DNA from 2 places in the Kribbella sp. NPDC051770 genome. Region 1 is predicted to be linked to the other one. Evidence: riboswitches for the same ligand, from Rfam matches in the RefSeq annotation. Region 1 holds a riboswitch; the other holds the start of a gene.
What was found. A riboswitch is a leader RNA that binds a small molecule or an ion and turns the genes downstream of it on or off. The one in region 1 is predicted to bind FMN.
Positions count from the first base shown of each region.

Region 2: linked by a shared signal. The riboswitch ahead of ribB (3,4-dihydroxy-2-butanone-4-phosphate synthase) and the one ahead of ribD (bifunctional diaminohydroxyphosphoribosylaminopyrimidine deaminase/5-amino-6-(5-phosphoribosylamino)uracil reductase RibD) in region 1 are both predicted to bind FMN.

Region 1 covers NZ_JBFAYT010000001.1:250,875-256,766, reverse strand. Annotated here, with positions in the region: gene car (carboxylic acid reductase) at 1-2,551, opposite strand, end outside; FMN riboswitch at 2,723-2,856, shown strand; gene ribD (bifunctional diaminohydroxyphosphoribosylaminopyrimidine deaminase/5-amino-6-(5-phosphoribosylamino)uracil reductase RibD) at 2,994-3,989, shown strand; gene AB0M01_RS01240 (riboflavin synthase) at 3,990-4,613, shown strand; gene pnuC (nicotinamide riboside transporter PnuC) at 4,610-5,281, shown strand; gene AB0M01_RS01230 (bifunctional 3,4-dihydroxy-2-butanone-4-phosphate synthase/GTP cyclohydrolase II) at 5,285-5,892, shown strand, end outside.
Region 2 covers NZ_JBFAYT010000001.1:421,213-427,104, reverse strand. Annotated here, with positions in the region: gene AB0M01_RS02060 (transketolase) at 1-863, shown strand, start outside; gene AB0M01_RS02055 (transketolase C-terminal domain-containing protein) at 860-1,828, shown strand; gene ribB (3,4-dihydroxy-2-butanone-4-phosphate synthase) at 1,812-2,435, opposite strand; FMN riboswitch at 2,541-2,674, opposite strand; gene AB0M01_RS02045 (DUF4038 domain-containing protein) at 2,723-4,234, shown strand; gene AB0M01_RS02040 (sugar-binding transcriptional regulator) at 4,265-5,248, shown strand; gene AB0M01_RS02035 (hypothetical protein) at 5,316-5,465, shown strand.

The DNA.
Region 1 (5,892 bases):
CCAGCCAGGGGTCACTCTTGTCACCGGCAACGACTTCGAGATGCCCGGACAGCTCGGCGAAGCGAGCGGCGAACGCCGGATCGCCGCCGGTGAAGACGCTCTCGAGCCGCGCCCGAGCATCCGCGTCGTCCTTCCCGCGCACCAGGCAGATCAGCTTCCCGCCGCTGCCCGCCAGCCGCTGCAACCACTCGAGCACCAGGAACCGCCCGAGGTATCCGGTCGCGCCCGTCAGCAACACAGTCCGTACGGCGCTCGCCGGCTCGGCCGTCGGCCCCGAGCTCAGCAGCTCAGGCCCGAGGAACTTGTCCAGCGTCAGCTCATGCGCCGAGACCTCCTGCGACCCCGCGCCGTGCACCGAGGCGAACGACGGCCGCCGCGTGCTGGGACCGCGCTCGGCGTCGATGTAGTCGGCCAGACCCTGCAGGTCCATCACCGGACTGACCACCACGCCGACCGGCAGATCGACGGCGTAGATGTCGTTCAGCAGCTCGACGAAGGTCAGCGCCGACAGCGAGTCGCCGCCCTGGTCGGAGAACCGGGCGCTGGGCTGCAGCGCGTCACCCGTCGTACCGAGCAGCGCGCTCGCGGCCCGCGTGACGGTCTCGACGGTCGGGAGCTCGGCGCCGTGCTCGCGCAGCTGCTGGATGCTCTCGGCCTGACCGCTCGACAGCGTCGCGTACAGCTCCTCGAGCCGCGAACGGTAGAACTCGGCCAGGTTCCGCCGGGCGAGCTTGCCGACGCCGGTGAGCAGCCCGTTGTGCCGGCTGAACGGCGTGGTCTCGATCAGGAAGTCCCGCGGCAGCTCGTACGACTGCAGCCCGGCCGTCCTCGCCATCTCCTGGAACGCTTCCGCGATCGCGTTCTTGTCATCGGCGTCCGCGCGCTCGCTGGGGACGACGACCGCGAGCAGGTACGCGCGGGTGCTGTTGCCGTACAGGTAGATCTGGTGGATCAGCGGGTGGTTGCCGAAGATCGCCTCCAGCTTCGAGACCGCGACGAACTCACCCTGCGAGAGCTTGAGCACGGCGTTACGCCGGTCGACGTACACCAACTGGTCCGGTGCGGGCTCGGCGAAGATGTCGCCGGTGCGGAACCAGCCGTCCTCGTCGGCGACCTCCGCGGTGCTCTCGGGGTGCCGGTAGTAGCCGGAGAACGGCAGCCGGACCTTCACCAGCAGCTCGCCGCGCGGGTGCGGCTGGTCGGACCCGAAGTACCCGAGCTCCGGTACGTCGATCAGCCGGTAGTCGACCGTCCACGGCCGGCTGACGCGCCCGTTGAAGGTGATCAGACCGATCTCGGTCATCCCGTAGACGTCCAGCAGGTCCAGGTCGAGCAGCGAGTCCAGCCAGGTCGCCAGCTCGGTGGAGATCGCGGCCGCGGCGGTGACGGCCAGCAGTTGCCGGCCGCCGAACAGCCGCTGGACCAGCTCGGCGGTCACCTGCGCTTCCAGCCCGGCGTCGTCGGCACCGGCGGCCCGGCGGCGTACGGTCTCGTCCTGGAACTCCTGGTACAGCACGTCCCAGGCCCGGGGCACCAGCGCGATCGCGGTCGGACGCACCAGTGCCAGCTCCTCCAGGAAGCTGGACATGTCGTTGTTGGCCGGGAAGTACGCCGTACCGCCGACCGCGAGCGTGCCGTGCAGGACCTGCCGGGCCATCAGGTGACCCATCGGCAGGTTGTTGAGGGTGATCCACGGCATCCGGCCCGGCACCGGCCGGCTCAGCAGGGGAGCGGTTCGCCAGATCTGGACGATCTGATTCTGGGTGAACACGACGCCCTTGGGGGTGCCGGTGCTGCCGGAGGTGTAGAGGATCAGCGCCGGGTCTTCGCCGCGGACGTCGGGCGCGGGCGGCATCGGGTGGTCGGCGCCGGCCGCGATCAGTTCGGCCACGGTCTGTACGGCGACCTGCGTTCCGGCCAGGGCGAACCGGGCGGCGGCCAGGGCATCGACGTCGTCGTGGATCTCGGGCCGGTGATCGAGGACGACCAGCAGCCGGACGGTCGGGTCCTGGCTGGCCAGCTCGACGGCTGTGTCGAGCAGGTCGAGGCCGGCGGCGAGAACCGTCGACTCGGTCTCGGCGACGATCGGGAGCAGCCGGTCCACCGGTACGCCGAGCGGCAGCGAGGCGGTGACCGCGCCGAGGGCGGTCGCCGCCAGCTCGACGACCGTGTAGTCGACGCCGGTGAAACCGAGGAAGCTGATCCGGTCACCCGCGCCCAGCGCACCGCCCGTGCCCAGCGCGGCGGCGACCGCCCGCAGGCGCTCCGCGAGCTCGCCGTACGTCGCGGAGGTGCTGTACGCCGCCAGCTTGTCGGCCCGATTCCGCCCCGTGGCCGGATCGGTCGACAGCTGGACGGCGCGCTCGGCGAACGCGGGCCGGTCGGCGTACGCGGTCAGTACGACGTCGAGCAGCTCCCGCACCCCGAGGTCCGGTCGCAGTAGCGCCTCCTCGACGGCCGCGTCGGGGAAGGCGGCGGCGAACTGCGGGTCGTTGGCCAGCAGGTCGGCCAGCCGCTGGGTGGTGCGGTCGGCGCGGGATTCGACGGACACGGTGGGGCCTCCGGACCTGGTCGGGGTAGTAGCAGTGCTGAGTCTGTCCGGGCCGGATAGGCGTTTGGTATACGTCTGTTCACCCCCCGGCGGCGGGTCCGCGTCCAGGTGATGGAGGCAACAACTCGGGCGTTGGCCGACGGCGTACACTTCAAGGACGAGTGAACCCACTCGCGTGCTCCGGGGTCGGTGTAATTCCGAGCCGGCGGTGACAGTCCGCGACCCGGTCGATGCAGTTCGTCGGCCGGTTGACCTGGTGGAATTCCAGGACCGACGGTGAAAGTCCGGATGGGAGGCGCACGCGATCGGTGTGCGCTGTCCTGCCTGCGCGGCAGTGGCGGAGCGTGCCGGTTGTCACAGACCCCGGAAGTGCGTCCGTGACAACGAGGGACCGTCTGTGAACAACGCCGTGACTGGTTTCGGGCCGGTCGACGTCGCCTGGATGCGGCGCGCGATCGAGCTCGCCGCGCGCGGGATCGGCAGTACGCACCCCAACCCCGTGGTCGGCTGCGTGATCACCGGCCGCGACGGCCTCCCGGTCGGCGAGGGGTACCACCAGCAGGCCGGCGGGCCGCACGCCGAGGTGAACGCGCTCCGGATGGCCGGTGAGCGCGCCCGCGGCGGGACGGCGTACGTGACGCTGGAGCCCTGCAACCACACCGGCCGGACCGGCCCGTGCGCGGACGCGCTGATCGAGGCCGGGATCGCCCGCGTCGTGTACGCCGTACCGGACCCGAACGCGCAGGCCGCCGGCGGCGCCGCCAAGCTGCGCGGCAAGAACATCCGGGTCGAGCAGGGCGTGCTCCAGACCGAGGCCGAGGACGTGAACCACGTCTGGCTGCACAGCGTCCGCACCGGCCGCCCGTTCGTGACCTGGAAGTTCGCCACCACCCTGGACGGCCGCAGCGCCGCCAAGGACCGGTCGAGCAAGTGGATCACCGGCGCCGCCGCCCGCGCCGACGTGCACCGCAAGCGCGCCGAGTGCGACGCGATCGCGGTCGGCACCCAGACCGTGCTGGTCGACGACCCCGAGCTGACAGTCCGCGACGAGCACGACCAGCCGCTGCCCCGGCAGCCGCTGCGCGTCGTCGTCGGCGACCGCGAGATCCCGACGACGGCGCGGGTCCGCAACGACCGGGCGCCGACGCTGCTGCTCCCGACCCACGACCCCGCCGAGGTGCTGAGGCAGCTCGACGACCGCCAGATCCGCCACCTGTGGCTCGAGGGCGGGCCGACGCTGGCCGCCGCCTTCCTGCGCGCCGGGCTGGTCGACCAGATCGTCGCGTACGTCGCCCCGGCGCTGCTCGGCTCGGGCTTCTCCGCCGTCGGCGACCTCGGCACGGAATCTATCGACCACCTGCGGCGCTTCACCCTTGCGGACGTCACTCGCCTCGGCGACGACGTCCGGCTCACCCTGACTCCCCTGGGAGGGAAGTAGATGTTCACCGGAATCGTCGAAGAGCTCGGGACCGTCGAGTCGCTCGACCTGCTGGACGGCGACGCGGCCCGGCTCACCATCCGCGGCCCCAAGGTCACCGAGGACGCCGGTCACGGCGACTCGATCGCGGTCAACGGCTGCTGCCTGACCGTCGTCGAGACCGGTGACGGCACCTTCACCGCCGACGTGATGCGCGAGACGCTGCGCCGGACCAGCCTGGGCGGTGTCGAGAAGGGCTCGACGGTCAACCTGGAGCGGGCCGTCACGGCGCACGAGCGGCTCGGCGGGCACATCGTCCAGGGCCACGTCGACGGCGTCGGCACGATCGCGAGCCGCGAGCCCGCCGAGCACTGGGAGGTCGTCCGGGTGGCGGCCGGTCCCGAGCTGCTCCGGTACGTCGCGGAGAAGGGCTCGATCGCGGTCGACGGCGTCTCGCTGACCGTCACCGACGTCGACGACGCGACCGGGACGTTCGGGATCAGCCTGATCCCGACCACGCTGGAGCTGACCGTGCTCGGGCGGAACAAGATCGGCGACACCGTCAACCTCGAGGTCGACGTGATCGCGAAGTACGTGGAGCGGTTGCTGACCGCTCCGAAGAGTGTTGCCGGAGGCGACGAATGATCGACTGGCTGCTGCACGAGCAGGTCACCATCGCCGGTTCGCCGGTACTCGTGCGTGAGATCGTCGGGAACGTGTTCGGCCTGGCCAGCGCGCTGTTCGGGATGCGCCGGCTGGTGTCGGCGTGGCCGGTCGGCGTCGTCGGCAACGTGCTGCTGTTCACGGTCTTCGTGGGCGGGCTGTTCGACACCCCGCAGGACAAGGACCTCTGGGGCCAGGCCGGCCGCCAGGTCTTCTTCGCGCTCGTCAGCCTGTACGGCTGGTACCGCTGGTACCAGACCCGGCACGGCGGCGCCAAGACCGGTGTCCAGCCGCGCTGGGCCTCGGCCCGGGAGCGGCTGGAGATGCTCGGCGCGGCCGTCGTGCTCTACGCGATCTCGTACTTCGTGCTGAAGGAGCTCGGCTCCTGGGGTCCGCAGTGGGACGCCTGGATCCTGACCGGGTCGATCCTGGCGACGTACGGGATGGCTCGCGGGTTCGTCGAGTTCTGGCTGGTCTGGATCGCGGTCGACGTGGTCGGGGTGCCGCTGCTGGTGCAGGCGAAGTTCTACCCGTCGGCGGCGATGTACGTGGTGTACGGACTGTTCTGCGTGCTCGGCTTCGTGGCCTGGTGGCGGATCGACAAGCGGGAGGCCGTCCCGGCCGCCCCCGAACCAGTGGTGGTGGGTTAGACGATGGGCGAGGTGCTGAAGCTCGACACGATCGAGCACGCGATCGACGAGATCCGGGCCGGGCGCGCGGTGATCGTGGTCGACGACGAGGACCGCGAGAACGAGGGCGACCTGATCTTCGCCGCCTCCAAGGCGACGCCGGAGCTGCTCGCGTTCCTGATCCGGCACAGCTCGGGCGTGGTCTGCGTCCCGATGGAGGGCGCCGAGCTGGACCGGCTCGGCATCCCGCTGATGACCCCGCACAACCGCGAGAAGCTGCGCACGGCGTACACGATCTCGGTCGATGCCCGGGACAACATCGCCACCGGGATCTCCGCGGCCGACCGGGCCAAGACGATCCGGGTGCTGGCCGACTCGGCGTCGGAACCGTTCGACCTGGTCCAGCCCGGGCACGTGTTCCCGCTGCGGGCGCGTGACGGTGGGGTCCTGGTCCGCCCGGGGCACACCGAGGCGTCGATCGACCTGGCCCGGCTGGCCGGGCTGCGGCCGTCCGCGGTGATCTCCGAGCTGGTGAACGACGACGGCTCGATGAAGCGCGGCGCGGAGCTGCGCGCGTTCGCCGACGAGCACGGCCTGGTGCTGGTCTCGATCGCCGACCTGATCGCGTACCG
Region 2 (5,892 bases), 170 kb from region 1:
AGCACACCACCATGCCCGTGCTCGGGCGGCTGCCGCTGCACAGCAGCCGGGCCGAGCAGGTCGCGCACATCGCCGAGGTGGCGCGGCAGATCCGGATCCAGGACCTGAAGCTGGTCCACCACGCCGGGGCCGGGCACATCGGCGGGGACTTCTCGGCGATCGACATCCTGGCGACCCTGTACGGCGCGGTGCTGGACGTCGCGCCGGACCGGGTCGACGACCCGGAGCGGGACCGATTCATCCTCAGCAAGGGACACGTCGCGGGGGCGCTCTACACGACGCTGGCGGCGTACGGGTTCCTGCCGGTGGAGGAGCTGGCGACGTTCCTGAAGCCGCTGTCCGCGCTGAACGGGCACCCGAACCGGCGCAAGGTCGCCGGCGTCGAGGCGAACACCGGCCCGCTCGGGCACGGGCTGCCGGTCGCGGTCGGGCACGCGCTGTCGGCCAAGCTCGACGTGTCGCTGCGGCGTACGTACGTGCTGGTCGGCGACGGCGAGCTGCAGGAGGGCAGCAACTGGGAGGCGATGATGGCGGCCTCGCAGTACCAGCTGGACCGGCTGACCGTGATCGTCGACCGGAACCGGCTGCAGCAGGGCGCGACCACCAAGGAGACCAACGACCTCGACCCGCTGCCGGAGAAGGCGGCGGCGTTCGGGTTCGCGGTGGTCGAGGTGAACGGGCACGACCACGGCGAGCTGCTCGACGTGCTGTCCGCCGTACCGTTCCGGCCCGGCAAGCCGACCTTCGTGATCGCCCACACCCACAAGGGGCACCCGATCTCGTTCATGAGCAACAACGTCGCCTGGCACCACCGGGTGCCCGACGCCGAAGAGTTCGACCAAGCACTCAAGGAGCTCTCATGACGGTCACCGACAGTCCCTCGATCGCGGACCAGCCGCGGTACGACTGCCGGGACGCGTACGTCGAGACGCTGGCCGAGCTGGCGCACGCGGACCAGCGGATCGTCGGCGTGGTCAACGACTCGGTCGGGTCGAGCAAGCTGAACAGCTTCCGCAAGGCCTTCCCGGACCGGCTGATCAACGTCGGCATCGCCGAGCAGGACATGGTCGGCGTCGCCTCCGGCCTGGCCAACGGCGGCCGGATCCCGTTCGTCTCGGCGGCGTCCTGCTTCCTCACCGGGCGCGCGCTGGAGCAGATCAAGGCCGACGTCGCGTACTCGCACACCAACGTGAAGCTGTGCGGGATGAGCCCGGGCGTCGCGTACGGCGAGCTCGGGCCGACGCACCACTCGATCGAGGACATCGCCTGGCTGCGCGCGATCGCCGGGATGCGGATCATCGTGCCCGCCGACCCGATCGAGACGGCGGCGGCGTTGCGGTGGGCTGCTTCGTCGGACGGCCCGGTGTTCATCCGGGTCAGCCGGATGAGCGTGCCGCGGATCCACTCCGACGACTACACGTTCGAGTTGGGCCGGGCGATCACCGTTCGGGACGGCGGCGACGTGACGCTGATCAGCAACGGGACGGTGCTCTGGCGCGCGCTGGCCGCGGCCGAGCAGCTGGCCGCGGAGGGGATCTCGGCGCGCGTGCTGTCGATGCCGACGGTGCAGCCGCTCGACACCGACGCCGTGATCGCGGCCGCGCGGGAGACGGCCGGCATCGTGACGGCGGAGGAAGGGGTCAGCGGGGGAGGGCTCGGTGGGGCGGTCGCGGAGACCGTCGTACAGCATCACCCGGCGCGGGTGTCGATCCTCGGGATCCCCGAGTTCGCGCCGACCGGCTCCGCGGCGTACTTGCTGGATCGGTACGGGCTGTCCGCGGACGGCATCGCGGCCGCCGCCCGGCGACTGGTCAGCCCAGGTAGCTGACTAGGTCGGCGATCGAGACCATCGCGAAGTCATGGGCGTCGGCGAACGCGCGCAGGTCGGCGCCGGTCATCAGCGTGCCGTCGTCGTTCATCAGCTCGCCGATCACCCCGACCGGCGGCAGCCCGGCCAGCCGGACCAGCTCCACGGTGGCCTCGGTGTGACCGGGCCGCTGCCGGACCCCGCCCGCGACCGCGCGCAGCGGGAGGATGTGGCCGGGGCGGATCAGGTGCTGCGGCTGCGCTGTCGCGTCGGCGAGCACGTTGACGGTGCGGGCGCGGTCGGCGGCGGAGATGCCGGTCCCGACGCCAGTGCTCGCGTCGACCGACACCGTGTACGCCGTACGCAGGCTGTCCTGGTTGTTCGGGACCATCAGCGGCAGCTCGAGCCGGTCCAGGATCTCGGGCGCGGCCGGGGCGCAGACGTAGCCGCTGGAGTAGCGGACCAGCAGCGCCATCAGCTGCGGCGTGGCCAGGCTGGCGGCGAAGGTCAGGTCGCCCTCGTTCTCACGGTCCTCGTCGTCCACGACGACGACCGGGCGACCCCGGCCGATCTCGGCGATCGCGTGGTCGATGGTGTCCAGACGAGTGGTCGTCACGGTGGTGCTCACTGTCGCTGTCCTCTCGGCCTGGCACTCCGGGGCAACGACAGCTCCGCGACGGGCTGCTTGTCGCACGCCTTTTGGGCGCGCGCCGAACAGGCGTCGCGAAATCTGCCACGTGCGTCTTCCCATCCGGACTTTCACCGTCGGTCCCGGAGTTCCACCAGGTCAACCGGACCTCCTCGCGGAGGTACGGGTCGCGGACTTTAACCGCCGGCTCGGAATTTCACCGACCCCAGAGCACGTGTGTGTTCTTCACTCGCAGTGTATCCGTCCTCGTTCGATCCGGGAGTGTCATGTCCATCTCAATCGTCTGGCGGTCCGTCGAGCTGTCTGCGTCGCTTCCGGTGGGTTACGGGGCGGAGGTGTGGGCGGATTTCGAGCACGAGAGCGGGGCGAGGCTGCGGCGGCCGGGGTTCTGGGACGGTGAGGTCTCCGGGGAGGGTGGTGCCGGGGCGGTGTGGCGGGTCCGGTTCGCTCCGCCGTTGGCGGGGCGGTGGGAGTGGGCGTTCGGCTCCTCCTCAGGCGTGCTGGAGGTTTCACAAGTACCGGCCGGCGAAACCAATCCGTTCTACGCCCACGGCTTCTGGCAGATGTCCCCAGGCGGCCGGAGCCTGGTCCACGCGGACGGCACCCCGGCGCTGCTGATCGCCGACACCGCCTGGGCGCTGCCCTGGCGAGCGACGGTTGATCAGGTCCGCTCGTACGCGGAGGATCGGCAGGCGAAAGGCTTCAACGCCGTACTGCTGATGTCGGTGCAACCCGACATGCGAGCCGTCGGCCCGCGCGACCGGACCGCGGACGAGGGGTTCGACGTCGCGTTCGAGGACCTGCCTGACGGTCACCTGCTGCAGCCTCGGGCGGAGTACTTCCAGTACCTCGATCAGCTGCTGGAGGTCCTGGTCGAACACGGGATCGTCCCCGTGCTGCAGCCGGTCTTCCAGGGCTTCGGCTGGAAGGGGCTCGACGTCGCCGGGACCGTCGTACCAGCGGACGAGTACGCGACGTACTGCCGCTACCTCGTCGCCCGGTACGGCGCGCAGCCCGCGATCTACCTCGTCGGTGGCGACGGTACCGGGCGCGAGCCGCAGGTTTCGGCCGGGGGAGCGGAGGTGCACGCCGTCGACTGCTACGAGCAGCCGACCGGCATCCACTACCGCCCGCACATCCGCGCCTCGGCGCACCAGGATGCCGACTGGCTCGACTTCCAGTGGTGCCAGACCGGGCACACCGGCGAGCACGTCGCCGAACGGGTCGCCGACATGTGGCGCAACACGCCGGTGCGAGCCGTGGCGAACGGCGAGCCGACGTACGAGCAGCACGGTGGGCTGGACGTCGCTGGTGGGTGGTGGCAGGGGCACGAGGCGTGGAGCAACCTGTGCGCGGGCGGGACGATGGGGGTCGTGTACGGCGCGGGGAGCCTGTGGCAGTGGCGGCTGCATGCTTCCGAGCCCGGGCACTCCGCGTTCTTCATCGCGCCGGACGCTGGGTGGCGGGAGGCGCTGGGGTTCGGCGGTTCGACGTACGTGGGGTTGGTTGGTCGGGTGCTGGCTGGTCTGCCACTTGTGGATATGGAGCCGGACTGGACGCGGGTGATCTCCGGCCGCGCGCTGCGCGGAGCCGACGGGTTGCTGATCGTCTACCGCGAGCACGGCGGCCCGTTGATGGTCTTCGACGACTCCGTCCCGCTCGACTACCGCATCGTCGATCCCCGCGACGGCTCCGTCGTCGCGACCGGCCGGCGAGACACGCCAGGCGATCCGCTGCCCGATCCGGGTGGCGCACCGCGCGTCTACATCTGCCTATAGTCCAGTCCTGACCTGTCTGAAGGGGGAACCGTGAATCGTGGCGTGCGCCGCCCCGGCCTGGACGAACTACGCCTGCTCGCGAAGGTCGCCCGCATGTACCACGAGAAGGGGATCCGCCAGCCGAAGATCGCCAGCGAGCTGAACCTGTCGCAGGCGCGGGTGTCGCGGATGCTCAAGCAGGCGGTCGAGGTGGGGATCGTGCACACGGTGGTGACGATGCCGAGCGGGGTGCACAGCGATCTGGAGGACGAGCTGCAGGAGCGGTACGGGCTGAGGGATGCGGTGGTGGTGGACACCGACACTCTTTCTGCCGGTAGCACCGACGACGATGTCCTCCCTGCACTCGGATCAGGCGCAGCGGCGTACCTGGACATGACCCTCACCGGCGGCCACGTCATCGGCATCTCCTCTTGGAGCGAGACCCTGATCAGCGCCGTCGACCGGATGCCGCGCAAGAGCGTCCCGGTCGCCGACAAGGTCGTCCAGATCGTCGGCGGGCTCGGCGACGCCGCCGTACAGATGCAGGCGACGCGCCTCACCGCCCGCTTCGCCGAACTCACCGGCGCGATGCCTGTTTACTTGCCGGCCCCCGGCCTGGTCGGCACCCCCGCCGTACGGCGCGCGATGATGAACGACGTCTCCGTCCAAGACGTCCTGGGCACCTGGAGCCAACTCACCGACGCGGTAGTAGGCATCGGCAGCCTCGAGCCCTCTCCTCTGCTGCAGCGCAGCGGCAACGCAGTCGCCCAGTCTGACCAGGATGAGCTGCGCCGCTTGGGTGCCGTCGGCGACGTCTGCTTCCGCTTCTTCGACGAGGACGGCAACCACGTCCGCTCCACCTTCGACCAACGAGTCATCGGCGTCACCGCGAAAGAGCTGCTGACCGTCCCCCGCCGAATCGGCGTAGCCGGCGGCGCCCGAAAGTTCTCCGCCATCCGCGCGGCCCTGCTGGGCGGCTGGATCAACATCCTCATCACCGACCTCGCCATGGCCAACCGCCTCCTCGCCGACTGAGCTTTCCCCACGCAGGCTCCTCCGTTCGCTGGCGCTCACTACGGTGCCTGCTCCCACCCGCCCCTTGTTGAGTACGCGTGCTGACGCCCGCTTCCTGCGCGCGCTGACGCGCGGCAACCGCTCGGTGGTTGGGCGGGCGGACGTGCACCACCCACCAACCTCCGCCGGAGGAGGCGAGCTGAGCGTGAACGCCAGCCCGGGCAAGGCGATGGACTGAGGTTAGTGGGTGGTGCACGTCCGTCCCACGGGCTACTCGGCCGGGCCCGATGGCTCGGCGGCTGCGGCCTTCGCCTGCTTCGTGCGCGCCGCGTGCGGCAACCCCTCGGCGGGTGGGCGGACGTGCACCACCCACTAACCTCCGCCGGAGGCGACGAGCTGAGCGTGGAGAGCTTCGCGGCGAGCTCAATGAACGGGGTTAGTGGGTGGTGCACGTCCGCCCAGCTGGCTGTTCAGTCGGTCTGAATCGTTCGGGTGCCGCGTGGCGACTCCTGCTTCCTGTGGCGCCGGTGGGTGTGTCGAGGGCGTGCTGCCGCCAGATGTGTGCGTTCCTCGCTCGCGTCCAGGCGGGCGTGAGCAATCGGCGGTTGTGGGTGCGGGGCGACCTGCACCACTGACCAACCTCGGCCGGTGGCGTCGAGCCAGGC